Regions from separate parts of the Paenibacillus sepulcri genome, predicted to be linked through region 1. Evidence: riboswitches for the same ligand, from Rfam matches in the RefSeq annotation. Region 1 holds a riboswitch; each other region holds the start of a gene.
What was found. Region 1 has a riboswitch for ZMP and ZTP ahead of ACFOLF_RS23770 (bifunctional 5,10-methylenetetrahydrofolate dehydrogenase/5,10-methenyltetrahydrofolate cyclohydrolase). Riboswitches for the same ligand answer to the same signal wherever they lie in the genome.
Positions count from the first base shown of each region.

Region 1 (7,355 bases):
CTTACATATAAAGTGACTCGACCAGAGTCCGATATTCGGCCCGATTATGGGCTCAACCAGATCCAGCACCTCATCGCTCAGCAGATAATCCAACAGCCGTTCATCGCGAAAATGCGGCGTATCCAGCTCATCGGACAGCTTGCTGCCTTTTTGGGCCAGCTGCTCCTCGAAGATTTCCGTGAGAGTACGCATTTTTTCCGGGCTGAAAAGCTGTTTATTGTGGAGCAAATAGCCATTCTCCTGATAATAGTCAACCTGCTCCTTTGAAAGCGTAGACAATTGCATTAAAAATGCCTCCTTCGTTGGTGTTTCCTTGCCTGTTGTCCTCATTTTATAATGTTTCGGCCAGCGAATTCTCCTTTTATGTTCAGATATAATACGCATATCTTCAGATTGATGATGAATTCCTATATAATCTACTTAAATGAAAGGAGATGAAGGAAACAAATGGTCTATCCCCCGCTGCCGACAAGACTGACCAATGACGAGTATTTCTCCTCCTCGACCTTCCGTATCTTTCATCAGCATATTGAGGAACAGGTGGATCTTCATTGGCATGAGTTTTATGAGATTTCCTTCGTCGTGTCAGGTGAAGGCTATAATATTGTCAACGGAGTTCCGATGACGATCGCAAGAGGCAATCTCTTCCTGCTGACGCCGGCGGATTTTCATATAATCGGCCCTTCGCGAGGGAACTCTCTTGAGATTTACAATCTCATATTTTCCGATGAGTGGATGGAGCCTCAGATGCGCGAGCTGCTGTTTCATAATCCCGTTGAACTTTCTGCTGTAATGACAGAGAGCATGACGCCGGATCTGATTGCATGCTTCTCCCTTATTATGAAGGAATCAGCCAGTCAATTGTCCGGCAGGCGTCTCATGGTGGGAAGCGCTCTGAACCGCATACTGATCGAATTGCTGCGCGCATGCGAGGCTGAAGCCGGGGAAGCGGAGAGGAAGCAGAAGCCAATGCCCCATGCCCATTCAGCCGGCATCCAGGATAGCCTCGTGTATATCCACCATCATTTTCGCGAACCGCTCTCTCTGGAAGCCGCCGCCAGACAGGCAAGGCTTTCCCCCAATTATTTCAGCGATTGCTTCCGCAAAACGACCGGCACTGCCTTTCAGCAATATTTGCAGAGCCTCAGGCTTAATTTTGCCAAATCGCTCATCCAGTCCTCCTCCCTCCCGATCTCGGAGATCAGCTATATTTCCGGCTTCAACACGCTGACCCATTTTGAGAAAATGTTCAAACGGAAGTTTGGAGATGCTCCAAGGAGCTTCCGTACCATGGCTGAATAAAAAAACATTGCATTTCCTCCACCATTTAGGATATGATGGTCTCTCGCTCTCTCTACGAGCATTTCACCTTTGCATCCAGGCAGTCCGGCTCTTCGCCGCAGCTTATCATGATGGAGGTGCTATTTTGCTTTTCCTCGTTTTGGCCCGTAAGACATACTTACGGAATCTGCAGTACCGCGGCGCACATATGGTACATAATATCGCCAGCGCCCTGTTCGGCTTCATCTACATTTCCATCTGGACCGGCATTGGCGTAAGCCAATCGCTTGGCGCCTACGGAATGAGCGGCATGATCAGCTATGTCGCCTTCAATCAGGTCAGCTTGTGGGTCGCCGCTTTTCTGAACAACGGCCTGGGCCTGGAGCAATCCGTCCGAACCGGTCAAATCGCCATTGAGCTCATGCGTCCGGTTCACCTGTTCTATCAGCTGATGTGCAAGGAATGGGGGCAGATCGCCTACCAGTTTGTCTACAAGTTTCTCCCGATTTACACGCTGTACCTCTTCGTCCTTCCGCTTCATGTCCCTTCATCCCTGCTTACATTCATCTGGACCGCTGTCGCTTTGATGCTCGCCGCCTATATTTCCATCTGCATCAATTTCCTGATTGGAGCCCTGGCGCTCTGGACGACCGAATCACGCTGGCTGTACTGGGTCAATTATGCCTTCAGTATGCTGCTGTCCGGATTTCTCATTCCCATTGAGTGGCTGCCGGGCTGGCTCGAGCTGATCAGCCGGGCTTCGTTCTACCCGTTCCTGCATTATGTGCCGACCCGGATTTATCTGGGCATGGACGGTCCCGGCCCGCTGCTCGGCTCTCTTGGCTGGGGCGCAGGGCTCACCGGCATCTGCCTGATGATTGCCCGGACTATGCGGCGCAAAGTGGAGGTGCAGGGCGGATGAAATGGCTTCGCATGTACCATCTGCTGGTAGTCGCCAGCCTTCGCAGCCGAATGCAGTACAAATTCAATTTCTGGTTCTCTTCCCTGATGGCTGCCCTGATCAATGTCGTGGAATTCGCCATGCTGGCTATTATTCTGCTGAAATTCGGCCATATTAAAGGCTGGTCACTGGCAGAAGCCGGCTATCTGTATGCCATCCTGACTCTGTCCAAAGCGATATACCGGACGGTAGCCTCTGATGTGCATCATCTGGAAAAATATTTGCTCAGCGGCGACCTGGACAGTCTGCTGCTGCGGCCGGTCCCCGTGCTGCTCGGACTGATGTCGTTCAATGTATCCTTCCGGATCGGGGAGATCATTCAAGGCGCCGCCGTGCTTGCTGTCAGCATGCAGGCTTTATTTGCCGCCGGGCAAATCTCCTGGGCCTCTATCCCGCTGACGCTGCTGGTTATCCTCTCAGGCGCTTTGCTATTATTCGGAATCGGACTGCTTACGGCTACAGCCGGCTTCTGGATTACGAGGATTGAAGAGCTGCAGAATATTACGGAGGACGCAGCGCGGACAGCCGTCCAGTATCCGGTTTCGATTTATCCCAAGTGGATGGAGGTCATGCTGCTCAGCGTTATTCCGGTCGCATTCGCCAATTATGTCCCCTCATTGTATATTCTGCGCGGGGAAGGCGGAGTCTGGCTGCTGTTGTCCGCATTCGCGGCGGCTGTACTGGTGTTTGCCGCAGGACTGTTTATGTGGCGGGTCGGTTTATCCCGTTATCAGAGTACAGGCAGCTAAACAAGCATCTCTATTCGTATATTCTCAAATAGGAGGACCAGCGCTCATATGATAACGGTCGAGCACTTATCCAAGGAATTCAAATCAGCCGTCCCCAAGGAGGGGCGGTTCAGCGGGCTGCGCACCATGTTCTCAAGGGATTATAAGGTAAAGGAAGCCGTCCGTGATATCAGCTTTACGATTAATCAGGGGGAATTCGTCGGGTATATCGGGCCTAACGGAGCGGGAAAATCAACAACGATCAAGATGCTATCCGGCATTCTTCATCCGTCAGCGGGCGAAGTGCGGATTGCCGGCATGAGCCCCCACCGCGAGCGGCGCACCGTCGCGCGCAGACTTGGCGTGCTGTTCGGTCAACGGACACAGTTGTGGTGGGACTTGCCGGTGCGGGATTCCTTCGACATTTTGGCCGCCATGTACGGTGTGCCCGATGAAGTGAAATCGCGGCGCCTTGGCGAGCTGAGCGAACTGCTGGCTCTTGCCCCGTTCATGGAGACGCCAGTGCGCAAGCTGTCACTCGGACAAAGAATGCGCGCCGACATCGCGGCGGCGCTGCTCCACGATCCGGACATTCTGTTTCTCGATGAACCGACCATTGGACTTGATGTGATCGCCAAACGAAGCATCCGTGAATTTTTGCATTCCATCAACCGCGAGCTGGGCAAGACGATCCTGCTCACGACTCATGATATGGACGATATTGAACAGCTGTGCAGCCGCGTCATTGTGATCAATGACGGCCGTCTCGGATTTGACGGGACAACCGACGGGCTGAGGCGGAGGATCGGCTTGCCGACCATCATTCGGGTAACCTATCTCAGCATGGCTTCTCCATTGATAGACGGCCAGTTTAATCCGGCCGACTGGCCGGGAAGCGCCGCTGAGGAACCGCAGGACCGCCGTTGGCCTCTGCGGCTTACGGGCAGCGACGGTCATACGCTTACCGTGGAGTGCAACCGCGATCAGCTCAGCGCCATGGAGGCGCTGCGGATGCTGGAGCAGCTGGGCGAGATCGAAGATGTTCATATGGAGGAGCCCGACTTTGAAGAAATCGTTCACCGGGTCTACTAAGACCTGATTGTGTTAAAGACCTGATCAGGATAAATCAGGTCTTTATTTACAAACGCCCCACTCCATGCGCGCAGCCCGTCAGAGTCAGTTGGTATTGGCCAGTCCGTTGGCATTAGCCAGCTAGTTGGCGCTGGCCAATCAGTTGTATCGGCCAGTCCGTACGCCACTTGGAGTATGGGCCTAAGTTTATCTTGTCTCAAATGAAAAGGAGCAGCTTACAATCGGGATCTGACTGCCGTCAGGATCTCTGCCTTCAGCTTGGCACCCGCAAGCTCAAACGCTTCGCCCTGTTCACGAATGCGCGCTGCGGCAGCCAGATCTTGAATGGAGCTCAAATTAATTTCCACTGTGAGCCAAGCCGATTGGATCGCCGCTTCGAGCATCAGGGCGGCGATTCCCCAATCGGAGATGACATTGCGGTTCACTTTCATAACCGCATCATGCAGCAGCAGCAGCAGCTCATGGCACAGCACCATTAAGCCTAATGGCACCTCGGCCGCGCGGACAGCAGCTCCGCTGAGGGCCTTTTTGCGCAGCTCCCGCTCTTCTTCAGTTGTCCTTGGCAGAGCCAGAACGCGCATAAATTCCCCGAAGCTCTCTATATCCTCCAGCATGACCGCCTCGCATGCCGATACAGCCCCTGCCATTTGTCCGGTGATGAAACTCATATCCACCTGCACATCTTCATACTTGTTTCCTGTCGTCAGCCGGGTGACCATCGAGCCCATGGATGCGCCAAGCGCTGCGGCGAGGGCAGCCACGCTTCCTCCTCCTGGAGTAGGAGAAGCGGAGCCCGCTTTCTCCAAAAAAGCATGGATCGATTGCTTCCATGAATCGCTCATATCTGCAGCCTCCCCGCATCCTGCTGCAGCTTTAATGCATGCAGGACATTCTCGAATAATATCGTCGTGGTCAATGTGCCCACACCCCCAGGGACCGGTGAAGAAGCCGCTACATGATCGGCCGTTTCCGGAGCGGCATCACCGGCAATTCCACTGCCATCTTGATTGACATTGATGCCTGCGTCAATGAGAGTCAGCCCGGTATGAACCATCTCCGGGGTAATCAGGTTCAATCGGCCCGCAGCCGTGACCAGCACGTCCGCAGCCTTGATCATTCGAGCCAGATCAGCCGTACGGGAATGGCACACGGTCACAGTTGCGTTCAGGTGCAGCAGCATTTGCATCAGAGGCCGGCCTACCGTCTCTCCCCTGCCGACAACGACAACATGCTTGCCGCTTAGCGGGATTCCCGCAGCCTCAATCAATCGGATGCAGGACTGCGGGGTAGCCGGCCGCAGACCGGGTTCATTCATCATGCAGGCAAGCTTATTGGCCGGGGTAATACCGTCAATATCCTTCAGCGGATCCAGCGCAGCCGCAAGCCGGCTGGAATCCAATCCCGCTGGCAGCGGAAGCTCGATCAGAATGCCATGAATGCTGTCATCCCCATTCAACCGCTGAATCTCCCGGAGCAATTCAGCCTCCGTGACGTTCTGCTCGAAAGTCAGAAGCTCGAAGCCAATCCCCAGCTTCCCGGCAAGCCGCCCCTTGGCGTTGGCATAGGCTGCCGAGGCCGGGTCTCCATTTACCATCAGGACCGCAATTGCCGGTGCAATCCCTACTTCTTTCCATTCCTGAACCTGTGTCTTGATGAGCCCGCCTGCCTCATCAGCGAGCGGTTTTGCCTTCAACAGCTTGGCCATGATCGAATGCCTCCCTCATGCAATAGGTAAACAAAAAAAAGCATCTGAAAGGACCCGTGCTCTTAAGCACATCTTCCTTCAAATACTTTGCCCAGGCGTACGGCTATGACAGAGCGGCAGCTGCACCCCAATTAACTGATAGCGGAGGTCAGCATGGATACGCTCATTCAGTCGCTTGCTTCCTCGTGGTTAATCCACGCTGCGCCAGTTGCACGCGACCCTTATTCCAATGCTGTCATTATAGCAGAAACAAGGTCCAGAAGAAACGGCTATTGACGTCCTCTGGAGGATATATTGGCATTCCCCCGCCTGTAACGGAATACAGCCGCTTGACAACGTCGTCGAATTGATTTATCTTTAAATTAAGATATTTAATATAAAGGAAATTGAGGTGAGCAGCGTGAGTCAACCTCCGGATACTTCTTTACAGCTATTCGTTACTTTATCACGGGCGAATCAATGGGTTAGCGCGCATATACAGCAGGATATTCGCAAATACGGGTTGAACCCCACTGAATTTGGTGTGCTGGAGCTGCTGTATCATAAGGGAGAGCAGCCTCTGCAGCAGATTGGCGAGAAAATATTGATGACAAGCGGCAATATAACCTACGTCATCGACAAGCTGACGGCCAAAGGATTAGCGCGGCGCAAGGCATGTCCTACGGACAGGAGAGTAATTTTCGCAGAGCTTACGGAGCAGGGGACCGAGCTGCTTGAGCGGATTTTTCCAGAGCATACCGTGGCGATTCAGAAGGCGGTAGCCGGTCTCACGGCTGAAGAGCAGACACAGGCCATTCAACTGCTTAAGAAGCTGGGCCTTGCAGCCCAGGCAAGCTTCATCTAGTTAGCTGCTTGCATTCAGAGCTTCAATGAAGAAGAGCGGCTGCGCACGCGGAACCGTCTTCAGATATTCGAGGGGGATGAGCGTGTTCACCGCTTGTCACTTGTCTAAAAATCCGTTGCAGACTGTTTCCGCCTGATACGCGGTATGATAACCGGCTTTTTGAGACGATTCAATTGTCATATTGAGGCTATACCCTATTTATATAAAAACCACTAATGGAGGTCATTTCTATGCAAACCTTAATATACGGTCCAACATTACAAGGCAGAGGCGCATTTGACGGCGGCAAAATTACAGAGCAGAAACCAATCGGCTTTACCGGGGACGGCTCGGTGCTGCGCAGACTCGGCCCTTTGTTCTACTGGGCATGGGCGCATTCGGCCGAAGGCGGGCACATTCCGCTGCATCCCCATCAAGCCTTTGAAATTATGACCTATGTAGTCAACGGCCAAGCCCAGCATGGCGATACTCTGGGCACCAAAAGCACTGTAGGTCCCGGCGGCGTCCAAATCATGCAGACCGGCTCCGGCGTCAGCCACCAGGAACGTTTTGTAGGCCCGGATATGGAAGCTTTCCAGATCTGGTTCGAGCCAAGCCTGGAGACGGCCTACAAAGCCGCGCCAACCTATAATCAGTATGATCATGAGGCTTTTCCGATTGTGGAGACGGGCGGCGTTATCAGAAAAACCGTCATCGGCGAAGGATCGCCCATCTCCATCGTTGCCGATGCCCGGATGTGGGATG
Region 1 covers NZ_JBHRUP010000001.1:5,406,227-5,413,581, reverse strand. The annotation lists gene ACFOLF_RS23800 (phytanoyl-CoA dioxygenase family protein) at 1-285, opposite strand, end outside; gene ACFOLF_RS23795 (helix-turn-helix domain-containing protein) at 448-1,302, shown strand; gene ACFOLF_RS23790 (ABC transporter permease) at 1,427-2,203, shown strand; gene ACFOLF_RS23785 (ABC transporter permease) at 2,200-2,991, shown strand; gene ACFOLF_RS23780 (ABC transporter ATP-binding protein) at 3,040-4,062, shown strand; gene ACFOLF_RS23775 (cyclodeaminase/cyclohydrolase family protein) at 4,278-4,904, opposite strand; gene ACFOLF_RS23770 (bifunctional 5,10-methylenetetrahydrofolate dehydrogenase/5,10-methenyltetrahydrofolate cyclohydrolase) at 4,901-5,767, opposite strand; ZMP/ZTP riboswitch at 5,850-5,989, opposite strand; gene ACFOLF_RS23765 (MarR family winged helix-turn-helix transcriptional regulator) at 6,168-6,611, shown strand; gene ACFOLF_RS23760 (pirin family protein) at 6,842-7,355, shown strand, end outside.

Region 2 (7,355 bases), 710 kb from region 1:
TCGAGGGTTCTTTGCCAGAGTCGGATATCTTTGCAATGATTGACCAATCTTACGATTTGGTTGTTAACAGCCTTCCTAAGAGCATCCGGGAGTCTATTTAGTTTTACAATTGTTGGATATCTATCATACAAATGTGTTTCCTCATTTTTACATGACGAAGGCTGCGCTCCCGTTTCTCAAGGCAGGAAGGGGCAGATCCGTGTAAACCGCGGATTTCTTCATTTTCACGATACAAGTTTTTGTCCAATGCGCTCGACAAGAACTTGCATATCGTTAACCGAAAGGACAAAAACTGCGCCGAAACGAAAGATTTTTATATTTATCCACGTCGCAGTATAGCGTGACTTACTTTCCCTCTCATCTTGCTTATTGCGACAGACCGATCCGGATGGATCGCCACCTTTTGATGTGCGAGAAGCCTCTCCCTGCGCTCCTGGCAGGGAGAGGAGAGACACCTAACAATAACTAAAAAATTTATCATAAAAATGAACCTCCACTGCCTTTGTCAATTCCTTGCTTGTGTCCCAATCCACAAACTCCCCTGTACGGAATGGATTACAGTAGCCTTTACGATGACCATCGAAGTTTTGCTGTTCGTTCGAAATCCCGGATAGCGTTCCCCTAACGACTGCATAGACAGCCTTTCGTGTTCAGTGAAAATAAAGTATTAGACTGGGAAAATAAAGTTGTAGACTGAAAAATAAAGTATTAGACTCAAGGGACGGCGCTCAACTAACGGGCAGCATTCGTTAAACCTTATTGAACAAAAGCTCCCATTAGTTGAAAAAGACGATATAATAACTTTTAAAGTATAGAGTAATATTTGTATTTGCAAGAGGAGGTTCGTTCTCATGAATATTTTAATTTTAGGTGCAACTGGACGAGTTGGAGGTCAAATAGTTACTTATGCCCTTCATGACAGACATCATGTTACTGTATTAGTTCGTACTCCAGAGAAGATTCAAATAAATAATGGAAATTTAACGATTATTCAAGGTAATGTTTTAAATAAAGATGATATCATACGTGCAACACATGGGATTGATGTAGTTATTAGTGCACTAAATACTGATGGGACAACTACTCTATCAGAAAGTATGCCTCTAATTATCGAAGCAATGCAAAACGAAGGTATACAACGAATTATAACTATAGGAACTGCTGGTATCCTGCAAAGTAGAACCACCCCAGATTCACTGCGTTATCAGTCAAGTGAATCAAAGCGTAAGTTAGTCCGTGCAGCAAAAGAACATCATAAAGTTTACGATATGCTAAAACAATCAACACTCGAATGGACTATTGTCTGTCCTACGTATTTGCCGGATGGAGAAAGTGTAGGTAAATATCGTGTAGACCGTAATTTTTTGCCGGAAGGTGGTATTGAAATATCCGTGTCGGATACAGCAGAATTTACATATAGCCAGATAAAAAGTAGCGATTTTATAAAATCACGTGTGGGTATCGCCTACTAATACTATAAAAGAAAGACTTTCTTTGGTGGAGTGATCAAGGGAGAGTATGTACTACAGAAGGTTATAAGAGAAGATTACTTAATGAAAAACAGGCCAAATTTGATTAAGCTAAAACCAGCTAATAGCTTGTCAAGATTTCTCTCTTAAGTTTTAGAAGAAAAAGCACTATACTGAAAAATGGGCATGGTTAAGAGCCCTCCTTATGAGCATTGGAAGGTTTTGGTCTTAATGGAAAGTGTGGTTCTTAAGCTAAATCAAGGAAGGACTCTTTCTTGGTTAAAATGGCATAGATCCAGTGAAGGAGCTTGTTTATACAGGCAACAACGGCGACTCGGTATGGTTTTCCTTCTTCACGCTTCTTATCGTAGTATTCACGAAGCTTTTTATTCCGGGAATTCTTTAACCCACATATGACCGCAAGATACAGGCTATGCCTCAGCTGCTTGGAGCCACGTTTCGTGATGCGATTGGTGGTGGCGGTAAACTTCCCTGACGAAAAGACACTAGGGTCTACACCTGCAAAGGCAACTACTTTCTTGGCGTGATTAAACCGGTTGATCTCCCCGATTTCAGACAAAACCGTTGCCGCGATGTTGCTGCCGATCCCGGGTATTGACTGGATAATTCTAAATTCCTCAACTTCTTTAGCGAGAGCATCGATCTTCTTTTCAAGGTGGGACAGATGCTCTTGGTATTGAAGGAGGAGGTTGATGTATAACCCAATGCTAACGAGATGGCTGCTGTAGGCTGTCTCCTGGAAAGGGTTATTCACCGCTGCTTTTAGAATGGTCTTGGCCTTTTCGCTAGCCCAGTTCTCGGAGCGTCTAGGGCAAAGACACGCGATTCTGTCCGTGAGTTTCGTTAATCCGGCCCCAAGAATCATTTTGGATGTTGGAAACTCCCTTAGGACAGATAAGGAAACAGTGGAGTACAAGTCCCCGAAAATCCCTCTATAATCGGGGAAGACTTGGTCTAATACGGCCTGAAAGTGAAGCTTAGCCTGAACATACATATGGGTAATGGATTCGTGCTGACGTGTCAGGTGACGAAGGTTGAGCAGCCCAATACCTCTTTGTTTTTGGGTTTCAAACTCCTCTTTGTAATAAAGCTCGCACAGTTGGTAGGCATCCACAGCATCAGTTTTCACCTTGCGAAGACTGGATTTCTTCGCTTGATGAGAAATAAGCGGATTGATCACAAGGTACAAGAACTCGTTTGACTCGAGAAACTGTACGACAGCTTGATGATAATGCCCCGTTGATTCCAATATGAAAACAGGGGTAGAGCCCGTTTTATTACGGACATCTTGGATGGTGCCCAGCAAATCTTTAAACCCTTCAAGCGTATGGAGGAACCGAAAGCTCCTGCCATAGGGTTGCCCTTTACTTAAAAATGCTTGTCCTTCACTTTGCCCTTTTGAAATATCCAGGCCAATTACTGGATTCATGATATTCTCCTTTCAGAAGTGGAATGGCCGGTAACCCCTATACGGCTTGCAGTTCCACAGCATCGCTTGTTATGCGAGATCCAAGTCTCAACCAGCCTAAACATGGTTTCCACAAGTAGGGGGCGAACAGTTTTAGCGACGGGATTTCCTCCCACGGATACGATCGTTCTGCCCCGGCTACCGATACATACACCGAGTAAAGCAAAGTGGTCAACCAGTAAAAACTGGCTGATCTCATAATACGACGGGTACGATAGTTCAACGCATTTTGGAGCAGTCTGCCAGTGGCAGCTGCTCCATTTTTCATTACGCAAACGGGCAGAATTGTTTAATTTACCATCCTTCGTTAAATTAAATTTGTATTCGGTCAGGCCAGAACTGTGCACATTAGCAATCCATGAGAAACCGGACATGCTGTTGGATGATAAAATGTAGACATAGAGGAGGCTGCATATGGAACGTGTAATCTTGATGATGAATGTGCGAGAAAACCAGGGAGGAGAGTCAGTCGCATGGCAAAGATCGTTTTCGCATTGAACCAGTCTCTGGACGGATTCGTCGACCACGACCACACGGCATTTCAGCCCGACCCCGTGCTATTCCGTCATTTCATCGACGACGTGCGCGGCCTGGCGGGCAGCCTGTACGGGCGCCGCATGTACGAGACCATGCGGTATTGGGACGGAGACCATTTTGAATGGGATGCGCCGGAACGGGAATACGCAGCGGCGTGGCAAAGCAAACCGAAGTGGGTGGTGTCGAGGACGTTAAAGTCCGTCGGTCCGAACGCTTCTCTGATCGAGGGCGACCTCGCAGCGGCCATACGTGGGCTGAAGGCTCAGCATGAAGGGGAGATTGAAGTTGCCGGGCCGGAGTTGGCCCACAGTCTAACGGAGCTCGGTCTCGTTGATGAGTATCGACTCTATCTCCATCCAGTCGTGCTGGGTCACGGCAAGCCGTTCTTCGCCGGTCCGAGGCCGCAGCTGCGCCTTGTGGCAAGCGATCGAATTGGCGAGAAGGTGATCAGGTTGACCTACGTTCCAGCTTAGTTGTGCGTTTGACCCAGCGGCCTAAAGGGCACGTTACTTTAATAGGGATTCTCCGGCTGTAGCGGCAGTCAGAGGATCCCTTATTCTTTAAAATTTGTTCAGTTATGCGAAATGACATAGTTATTTATGGAATTGACGATTGACCTAACTGGGTACGATAGTTGAACACCAAAAGGGCTGTCATGTGACAGCCCCTCGCTCATAACTGGCAGTAGACTTGGTAGCCGTTGGTGTTGGTTAAGCCATTATCATAATTGATTTTAATAGCAGTAATTGCTAATATAGGAAGTAATTTAGAACTTATATGTGACTGGCGAAGCATGGGGACCCATGAGGAAGCATATAAGTTGGAGTCGTACGCCTGGGCAGAGGTAAGGGGAATTTCCCCTTACCTCTTTATGTTTACTCGAGAGGAGCAAGGGCAGTGAAAACAGTTCAACACGATTTGTTTGATAAGCCTTATCCCGGAAGAACGCTTATCGTAGGAATGACTCCTTCCAGGTCGCATTATGTACAGGTGTATTGGATTATGGGGAGAAGCGTAAACAGCCGAAACCGCGGTTTTGAAATAGATGGATGGAGCGTAAAGAACAAAGCATTTGATCCCGCCCAAATGGAAGATCCATCACTTATTATTTATTATCCTATTCGACATTGGGAGAACGTGCACATTGTCTCGAATGGTGATTGGATCGTCTACACTTAGTTGGACAGAAAAAATAAGGGCTTGTAGAATGAACCTATCATTATGAAGGAGCGGATCTCTACAATGCCAAAACAAGAACGACGTACCTTTACTCCAGCATTCAAAAAACAACTGGTGGAGCTCTATAAAAATGGGAAGTCCAGAGCGGCGATTGTGGAGGAATATGACCTCACAGCCTCTGCTTTAGACCGCTGGATCAAACAAGATGAGACAAGCGGTTCCTTCAAGGAGAAGGACAATCGCTCGTCAGACGAGAACGAATTGATCGCTTTACGAAAAGAGAACCAGCGTCTGAAAATGGAAGTGGATATTTTAAAGCAAGCAGCGCTGATCATGGGACGAAAGTAGCTATCATCCGGAATAACCGTGATAAATACTCGGTATCAGCAATGTGCGACGTCCTGCAAATTGCAAGAAGTACGTATTACTACGACGCGAAAGAACAATTGAACGAAGACGATATAACCGAAGCGATTGTAGAGATATTCCACAATAACCGAAAAGCTTACGGTACACGAAAGATTAAGGTTAAGCTCCAGGAACGCGGAATCGTCGTTTCCAGACGTAGAATTGGAAGGATTATGAAAGAGCAAGGGCTAGTCTCGACCTACACAGTGGCTCAATATAAGCCCCATAAAACCACTCCTAATGAAGCAACAACAGAGAATGTTTTGGGCCGCGAATTCGAGCAGGAGGAAGCAAAGCGCTTCGTTGTCAGTGATCTGACTTATGTGAAGGTTCAGAACAGGTGGCATTACATCTGTGTGCTGCTCGACTTGTTCAATCGAGAGATCATTGGCCACAGTGCAGGTCCGAATAAAGACGCTGCTCTGATTTCCCGCGCCTTTGCGAGCGTCCAGGGCGATTTGCGTTATATTCAATGGTTTCATACGGACCGTGGCAGCGAGTTTAAAAATCAAAAGATAGACGAGCTTCTAGGTACCTTTGAAATCGGCCGATCTCTAAGTGCGAAAGGCTGTCCATACGACAATGCTGTAGCCGAAGCCACCTACAAAATCATGAAAACAGAGTTCGTAAACCAGATGAACTTCCAGAGCCTTCGTCACTTGGAACTGGAATTAAACGATTATGTTAATTGGTTCAACAAGCATCGCATTCATGGAACATTAGGCTATATGACGCCTATTCAGTATCGCCAAGAAGCCCTTAAAAAGGTTGTCTGATTTACTGTTGACAATCCAACCATGAGGTATAAAACCATGACAAAAAGAAATTTAGTTTTCGGAATTTTACTGATTTCGCTCATTTCATTTGGATATTCAACCTATGCATTCCAGTTTGACGATCCATGTCAACGGACGATCCTTACTGTTTTGGCCCCAAAAATTCAAGAAGAAATAAATAAATACTACAAAAACAAGCTTACAGTATCTCCAACATTTGCTCCTTATCTTGGTGGTAATCGTGTTGAATTCAAAACGTTCACTTCACATATTGATGTGAACGTAACACTGATCCCTTATGTTGGTCCACATCTTGACGTTGGCAAGGACATGATTAAATTTCAAATAGATAATAATGGAAACGTTGAAGTTATAAATTATAATCATATTGAGGACTATAAACTATTACCTAACTGGCAACACATAATTAAGTAAGAAGTTGAGCTGAAGGGTACTACGTTAGTAAAGGAGGAGCTTTTCATGCAGACACAGCTCATCTTCGTTAAAGTTACGGGCACGTTAGTGAGGAGCTTGCCATGTGGCAGCTCCTTTTTCGTTTGGCGTGCCCAGAAGCACGCATTATCTAGTTGGTGAAAGTCCAACCAAGGGAGGGACCAAGCCACCCTTGTAGCTAGGATGCTTGCGCATGGCGAAATCTGTGCGTAAAAGCGCATCGACAAAGTACTTGTCGGAGACAAGGCGAGCAACATACCAGGCCGTAACATGAAGTGAATCCTGCCGCATCGTCAAAAAGGCCTCGCGAGAGGAAAAAGGGGAAGCCGAGTCTTGCAAACGTAGACGAAGGCCAAGGAAGCTGTGCAGAACTTGGAACAACAGCGAAGGATCTCCCGGTGTAATGGGATCGGCATGGTAGGAAAGATAATGCAGTGAACTGGGGAGACCCTCCCCTGCACGAAAGTTTTTTTTTCGTAGCGAGAGACTCTATAAGTCAAAAAGACGAAGTGAGCCATCTGCAGGAAGGGAGTCCGAGGGGTGCATAGTACCGAAGAATGCAGGACAACACAACCTGCGGGAGGGAAGGCGCCCTGCTTTGTTCAAGCTTTTCAAGGAGGTACGAGTGAGTGATTGCCAAATGGCTAACGACACCTAGGGAAAAAGTTCAACAACTCCAAGAGAAGCTAGGTCATGCTGCCAAGATCAGCAAGCGTAGAAAATTTCATGCACTGTACGACAAGGTTCATCGACTGGATGTCCTTCAGGAAGCGTGGCGAAGAGTGAGGGCAAATAAGGGTGCGGCAGGCGTAGACGGTGAGACCATGGCTGATATTGCAAAGATAGGTGAAGATCAATTCGTCGCACAATGCCAAGAACAACTGTTGAAGAATAGCTACCGTCCCCAGCCCGTTCGTCGCCACTACATTCCGAAGAAAGATGGACGAAAACGTCCGCTGGGCATTCCGACGGTGAGAGACCGCGTCGTACAAATGGCAACGAAACGGATTGTCGAACCGATCTTTGAAGCCGATTTTCAGGAAT
Region 2 covers NZ_JBHRUP010000001.1:4,699,646-4,707,000, forward strand. The annotation lists gene ACFOLF_RS20900 (MmcQ/YjbR family DNA-binding protein) at 1-101, shown strand, start outside; partial or broken gene ACFOLF_RS38000 (hypothetical protein) at 456-635, opposite strand; gene ACFOLF_RS20905 (NAD(P)-dependent oxidoreductase) at 852-1,472, shown strand; gene ACFOLF_RS20910 (IS110 family transposase) at 1,717-2,919, opposite strand; gene ACFOLF_RS20915 (dihydrofolate reductase family protein) at 3,432-3,968, shown strand; ZMP/ZTP riboswitch at 4,265-4,342, shown strand; gene ACFOLF_RS20920 (IMP cyclohydrolase) at 4,393-4,674, shown strand; one part of gene ACFOLF_RS20925 (IS3 family transposase) at 4,738-4,987, shown strand; one part of gene ACFOLF_RS20925 (IS3 family transposase) at 4,987-5,858, shown strand; gene ACFOLF_RS20930 (DUF3888 domain-containing protein) at 5,895-6,293, shown strand; gene ltrA (group II intron reverse transcriptase/maturase) at 6,941-7,355, shown strand, end outside.
Region 2: another riboswitch for ZMP and ZTP. It lies ahead of ACFOLF_RS20920 (IMP cyclohydrolase); the one in region 1 lies ahead of ACFOLF_RS23770 (bifunctional 5,10-methylenetetrahydrofolate dehydrogenase/5,10-methenyltetrahydrofolate cyclohydrolase).

Region 3 (7,355 bases), 300 kb from region 1:
ACCAAGGCCATCAAAGCATCCTTGCAGATTTTGATCCTTGTGATCCTGATTCTCGGCCTGCTCGCCTTAATCGGCTTCGAGCTGGCGATCATCCGGCCGATCCTGGAGCTGAAGAAAGAGACGCACCGTCTCAAGCACGGAGACTTCTCGGCCCAGGTCGAGGTGCGTTCACGCGATGAGATCGGCGAGCTCGGCAGGCAGTTCAACAATATGGTCACCACGATTAAAGATCTCATCGACAAGAAATATAAGCTGGAGATCCGGCAGAAGGAATCCGATCTGCGGATCCTGCAGAGCCAGATGGATCCGCATTTTCTGTACAACACGCTCGATACGATCCGCTGGACGGCGCGTCTGGAGCAGGCGCCTGAGACCAGCCAATTGATCGAGACCTTGTCCCGGTTTTTCCGGATGGGCATGGACAGCGGGAAGCATCATACGACGCTCGCCGGCGAAATGGAATTTGTCCGGGCCTATCTGAATTTGCAGCAGAAGCGGATGGGCAGCAAGCTGCGGTTCTCCCTCTTTATGGAAGCATCCTTAGAGGACGCGGTGGTGCTCAAGAAGGTTATTCAACCGCTGGTGGAGAATAGCATCAAGCACGGCTTCAAACGGCAGGCCGGAAAAATCGACGTTCGCGCCTATCAGGACGGAGCGGATTTGATTATCGACGTGACCGATTCAGGGATCGGATTTTCCAAGGAAAAAAGACTTCTGATTCACCGGGCTCTGGAGGAGAGGACCGGCGATAAAAGCGTGCTGGATCACGCCATCAGCAACATTCATGAACGGATCCAGCTTGTGAACGGCAGCGGCTACGGAGTTGAGCTTCCCATGGAGCAGTCCATTACGGGAGCATGCGTAAGGTTAAGAATACCTCTTTGGATGAACGAAAAGGAGGAGGAAGCATGACCATTCGAATGCTAATCGTTGATGATGAACCGATCATTTGCCAAGGCTTGAGACAGACCATTCCTTGGGATTCGATCGGCGCGGAAGTGGCGGGCGAAGCCTATGACGGCGTAGAGGCCCTGCAATTCGTATCGGGGCAGCCTGTCGATCTTGTGCTCACGGATATTAACATGGATGGAATGGATGGACTTGAATTAGCCAAGGAGCTGAAGGAAAGATGGCCGCAGATCCGCATCATTATCGTCAGCGGCTATGATGATTTTGAGTATGCGCGCCGCGCCCTGCGTCTTGGGATCGAGGATTATTTGCTGAAGCCCGTCAACATTGAGGAGCTGATGGCGATGGTCCAGAGAATCGGCATGGAAATCTCGCTTGATGCGGAGCTGGAAAAAAAGCGCGAGCGCGAAAGCTGGTTAAAGTGGATGATCCAGCTTGTTCAAGGAGGAGCCGCTATACGGAAGGACGCCGATACGCCGCCATCGGCCGCATACGGCCAGTCGTCCTACCGGTTTATCGCCAGCCAGCTGGAGGATTATGCGGAATGGACCAGCCATTCGTCGGAGGAGTCGCAGCAATCCGCCCGGATCGGTTGGGAAAGTACCGTTCATGCGGCGCTGAAACCCTTCGATCAGGAAGTCATCTCCTTCTTCCATCATCCGAACCTGCTGCTTTCGCTGTGCATCGGCTCCCGCCAGGTGAGCCAGCTGGATTTGTCTGCCGCCTTATCGGCAGCGCAGAACATGGCACCGCCGGTCCCCCGCCTTTATTTTGGCGTGTCGCCGGCTTTTTCCCAATTGGACGAGGCATATGCCCGCAGTACAGAGGCCACCACGGCCCTGCAGCTTGCTGCAATTCCGGAGGGCCGCTCCATTCAGTTTCATGATGAAGAGCAAATTTCCGGGCGGAGCCCTCTGCCGTTCTCTCCGTTCGAGCTGGAGAAGCAGCTGGTCCACGTGCTCTTTCATGGAGGCTATGAGGAACTGGATGACATCATCGGGAGCATCATGCAGCAGTTTCGCGAGAGGGGCTATCTGCTGAAGGAAGTATTGCAGGCCTTCAAGGAATTGAGCATTATCCTGCAGCGCAGACTGCATACGAACGGCATGGATTTGTCGGAGCGCACCGATCCGTTCAATTCGGGCGAAATCGATCTGTTGACGCACAACTCCTACCGCGCCATGGAATCGCTGCTCCGCAAAGAGCTTTGGTCCCTGCATGCGATGATTCATTCCTCCCTGGCCAACAAGAACCACTGGATTGCCGAACGCGTCAACAAGCATATTGATTCCAGCTACCATACGGATTTGAAGGCCTCTGAGCTGGCCGCCCTGCTCAAAATAACGCCGAATTATTTCAGCATCCTGTTCAAACAAAATTTCGGCAAAGGGTTCGCGGAGTATCTGAATGAGGTGCGCATCGAACGGGCCAAAGCAAGTCTGGTCGGAACCGACGAGCGGGTATTCGAGATCGCCGAGAAAGTCGGCTACAAGGAGTACAAATACTTCTGCTCGATCTTCAAATCGCATACCGGAATCACGCCGACGCAGTACCGGAAGCTTGCCAAAACAGGTTCGTCAGCGGGAAAGGATTGAGCGCACTACATGTCACACCCATCATTGACCAACATACGTTCCCTGGGCTTCATAAAAGCGTTCAACTTTTTCATCTACGGGGCTATTTCCGTCTACAGCACTTTTTTTCCGCTTTATTTGAAGGAAGCCGGCATGTCCAACTTTACGGTTGGCCTGCTGCTCGCCGGAGGCCCGTTCATCTCCCTCCTCTCCAACCCCTTCTGGGGATATTGGAGCGACCGGCTGGAGAATGCCAGGCGCGTTCTGCTCATGCTGCTGATCGGCAATGCCGTGGTCATGCAGATCGTCTTTTCTCTGAACGCGGGCTATCTTATCTTTACGTTCATGCTGCTCTATTTTTTCTTCCAGAGCCCGTTGTTCTCGCAAAGCAACAGCCTCAATCTCGATGTGGCCGACAAGACAGGCCTTAAGTTCGGCAGCTTCCGTCTGTGGGGTTCCCTCGGGTGGGCCGTTATGGCGGTGGCGACAGGACCGGTCATCGAGCGACTGGGCATTCATCAGCTGTGGATCGTGTACGGGGTGATGATGCTTATCTCCATCGCCCTGGCCTTGAAGCTGCCCCGCGGAGGCAAAACGGGCAGCCGAAAAGGGGCCCCGGTCGGTTATGGTCAAATATGGGCCAACAAACCGTTTATCATGTTCCTTGTCATCGGCGTTCTCATTTCGATTCCAAACTCCATGAACAACACATTTGTTTCGATCTATATCTCCGATCTGGGAGGCAAAAACTCTCTGATCGGCTGGTCCGCTTTTCTGTCATCCATCTTCGAGATTCCGGTTTACCTGCTGTTCGACCGGTATTTGCGCAAAAGTCAACGAACGATGATTTTCTGTCTGGCCGTTGTCAGTCTGCTTTACGCGCTGCGCTGGTTTCTGATGTCGGTGGCGGAAACCCCTTATCAGATCATCTTCATTCAGGCCCTGCACTGTCTTACTTTTGCAGGTTATTATTATGTAGGCACGCAATTGACCGCCCTGCTCGTTCCGAAGGAATACCGGGCCTCGGGTCAAGCGGTATACGCCCTCAGCTGGGGAGGGCTGTCCGGGATCGTAGCGGGCGTCACCGGAGGCTGGATATTCCAGAATCTTGGCGCGCATGCGATGTACCGGATCAGCGCCGGGACGGCTTTGCTGGGCGTGGCGGGTTTTGCTCTCATGTACATGTTCATCATGAAGGCCAGCCGCAAGAACCTGGAGGCTCAGGGCTATAGCAGTGAAGGATGAAGGCTGAAGGCTAAAAAAACCAGGCGGAGATTTATCTCCTTTTATCTCCTTGAACTTTCCAGCAGAAGAATGTAAGATTATAACATTAGCATGAAACGGTGCGTTACTGGCGTAAACATGGATAACCATGAGGGAGCGCACCGACAAACAGCCGTACGCCTGGGCAAAGTACTTGATTCTCTTCAGATCGGGTGCTTTTTTTTGTTTTATACCAGACAAACGAAAGGCCGGTGTACGGGAATGAAGATGGCATTTATTTTATTTGACGGAATGACGACGCTGGATTTTAGCGGTTTTTACGAAGCTGTAACCTGGTTGGGCATTTTGGGAGTCAAAGAAGCAGTGTCATGGGATTTTTGTTCGACGAAGGCGGAAATCACGGATGATCGGGGTTTAACCATAAAAATCCCGCATGTCTATCCGGATCTCTCCGGATATGATCTGATTTTTATCCCCGGCGGATTTTCTACAAGGCAGCTTAGGCATGACCCCGATTTTGTCTCCTGGGTGAAAACTGCCTGCGATGTGGAGATTAAGGCGTCGGTTTGCACTGGCGCCCTGCTGCTTGGGGCGGCTGGTTTCTTGACTGATAAACGGGCTACGACGAACCCTTCTGCATATGACCTGCTTGCCCCTTATTGCTCAGAGGTCGTAAAGTCCCGCGTTGTCAGGGACGGCAATGTGTTCACGGGCGGCGGCGTCTCCGCATCTCTTGACCTTGGCTTGTTCCTCGTCGAATCATTAAGCACTCCGGAGGTCGCCCGGCAGGTTCAGGAAAAAATGGATTATCCCTATTATCGCCCCGGCCGGATGAGTAAATAGCAGACGGAATAGCCGGAATAGCCGCAGCGGCCATTGCTTTTGACCGCAAAATGCGGGAATATATCAGATATGCCCCCTGTTGGCAGCGTCTTCACGGCGGGCAGGATCTAACAGGAAAGCAATCATTTTACCTAGGGAGGAAATTAACTTGCTGTACGAACTGCGTATCTATTCCGTTCATGCCGGGAAGATGGAAGCTATGAATGCCCGTTTCGCCAACCACACCATTGGAATTTTCAAACGCCTTGGAATGAAGGTTTATGACTTCTGGGTCGATCAGGAAGGACACTCCAAGCTGTATTACATCATGGAATACAACGATATGGACGAGCGGAACCGCCAGTGGGATGTATTCGGCCAGGATCCGGAATGGCTGGAAGTGAAACAGAAGTCGGAAGCGGACGGGCCGATTGTCGAACAAGTGGAAAAAATCTTCATGCAGCGTGCGGGATATTTCCAGCGCTAAGCGGGGATGTTCCCTTGAACAACAAGAGAAACTGTGCATTTCTGCATGTGTATCAGGCCTTCGTGAAGCTGTTTCCCCTCCATCTGCCGCTCGCGTCTGGCGCACTTAAAAACAGCCTGTTGAGAAGGTTCCCAACAGGCTGTTTAGTTGCATTATTTTCCATTAAAAGCAGTTTGAGTCTGGAAGGGAGTCAGCGAAATTCCATCCGTATTAAATATAGAGCCGTCATCAGCCACATAGTTTAATTCGCTCGTATCTGTGCTAAAGAGCTTGAACTGTCCTGTTGAATCCTCGTAGAGCTCTTCCTTTACCGGGAGGCCGGTATCCTGATCGAGAAACTCAATGAGCTGCATATTGGCCTGCGTCGTGTCACTGATATAGGACTGATAGCTTTGCATAACCTTATTCAGGATTTTCCCGTCCGGTGCTTGCTCGGAGCCGACGGATGTCCAACTGCTGTCCTTGTAAAAGTCCTTTAGGGCACTAAAATCCAGGTTGCCTAGATCGTATTTTTTAAATATATCCGGGTTGTCGGCCCTCTTGATTATTTTCCCGTTCACCGGATTCCCGCTCAGATCCCTTTGAACAATAATCAGATCGTTGCCGCCGTTGACATAGTAGGTGCTCTGATAGCTCAGCAGCTGATGATCTGCCGAATATTCCTTGGTATCCGACCTGTTATCCTTGGTTTCCGGGTTGTACCAACGTTCGGTCGTCATATTCTGGCTGCCGTCGGTTCTCGAGTATACGTCCTTGCTGTATTGGATCGTTCCCTGTGCGGCGACCGGTGCATCCGACGCATCCGCAGCCGCCGGCACTGAAATCAACGCACCCTTCTGAACCGCGTCGCTGTTGTTTGCCGCAAATGCGGTAATGGTGCCAAGGCTTCCGATGATAAGAGCCGACGCCAGGACGGTCCCGACTATTTTTTTGTTTTTACCTGCTGCCTGAAATTTCATGTTTTTTACCTCCGCTATTGGTTTTTGTAGGCAGGAATGCGCGAGTTCCAGCTTACATCTCCATTGTAGAAAAACAATCTCTCATAAGTATCGGTAAGTTGTAAATTAGTTGCATACCCCCGGAAGTAAGATCCTCACAATAGTGCCCTCATTCAGACAGCTTCTGATCTCGATCCTTCCCTCATGGAGCCTGACGATCTCCGCGCATATGGCAAGCCCCAACCCCGCGCTGTTGTTTGTCCGCGAATGGGCTTTATCCACCATGAAAAACGGCTCGAACACCTTCGGTATATCCTGTTCCGGTATGCCAATCCCCACGTCCTCTACCTCTATTGCATAGTGGACTTCCTCCGTCATGAGCCCTCTGAAATAAATGATGCCCCCGGCTCCTGAAGCTTTTATCGCATTGTCGATTAAGTTGGTGAAGAGGATTTTGATCAGGTCTCTTTCAATAAGCAGCTTTGCAGGCTCAACCGATAGTGAAAGTTCAATATTTGATTGTTCCAGCTGTGGTTTTAGAATCTGCTCCGTCTCCTCAAAAATCGGCATTATCTCTTCCATGTCCATGACCTTCTTTTTATTTCCGATGAGAACCAGGTCCATAAGCTTGAACGACAGACTTTCAAGCCGTTTTCCTTCGCTGTAAATATAGTTTAAGGCCTTGTAAAAAACTTCTTCGTTATATTTAGTCGTTCTCAAAAAGTCTGCATAGCCTATAATCGAGGTAAGCGGCGTCTTCAATTCATGCGTCAGATAGTGAATAAAATGTTCCCTGTTCTTGGCGGCATCCTCCAGTTCCTCGACTTTTTCTTCTACGGCAACGGCCATCTGGTTAAAATTCTCCGAAAGCAAGCCAATCTCATCATTCGATAAAACGCCGACACGGTGTGAATAGTGGCCGGAAGCTATCGTCTGTGCGGATTTTGTGAGCATGCGGACCGAGCGTGTGAGAAACCAAATCAGCACATAAAGGCCAGCGGCCAAAATAACGGTAATGACAATGTTGATCTTTACAAAATTTCTGATCTGAGCCGTCTTATCCTGATAAATGCCTGTAATATCCCGAATGTAGGCGAGCTTAAAATCGTCCCCGCTCAATTGGAGCCCGCTTGTGACGAATAAATAGCTCTTCTGGCCAACATCCCGGATGATATAGGTTCTGCTTGCGGAATCCCCTATCTCAAGCTCATTCCTCGGACCGGCTACGATTTGGGTGAAATCGGTGAAAACCGTTTGATTATGTTCATCCCATACTTCAATGGACACGTTGTCGGTGTCAAAAGACTTCAGATATTTTTGAGTGTTATTCTTAATAAAATCATCTGCATTGTTTTTTGCCGAATGTAACAGCCGATTCAAATTATTAATATACGACCAGCC
Region 3 covers NZ_JBHRUP010000001.1:5,103,192-5,110,546, reverse strand. The annotation lists gene ACFOLF_RS22575 (sensor histidine kinase) at 1-912, shown strand, start outside; gene ACFOLF_RS22570 (response regulator transcription factor) at 909-2,504, shown strand; gene ACFOLF_RS22565 (MFS transporter) at 2,514-3,728, shown strand; ZMP/ZTP riboswitch at 3,821-3,900, shown strand; gene ACFOLF_RS22560 (DJ-1/PfpI family protein) at 3,969-4,550, shown strand; gene ACFOLF_RS22555 (NIPSNAP family protein) at 4,699-5,016, shown strand; gene ACFOLF_RS22550 (hypothetical protein) at 5,169-5,975, opposite strand; gene ACFOLF_RS22545 (sensor histidine kinase) at 6,081-7,355, opposite strand, start outside.
Region 3: another riboswitch for ZMP and ZTP. It lies ahead of ACFOLF_RS22560 (DJ-1/PfpI family protein); the one in region 1 lies ahead of ACFOLF_RS23770 (bifunctional 5,10-methylenetetrahydrofolate dehydrogenase/5,10-methenyltetrahydrofolate cyclohydrolase).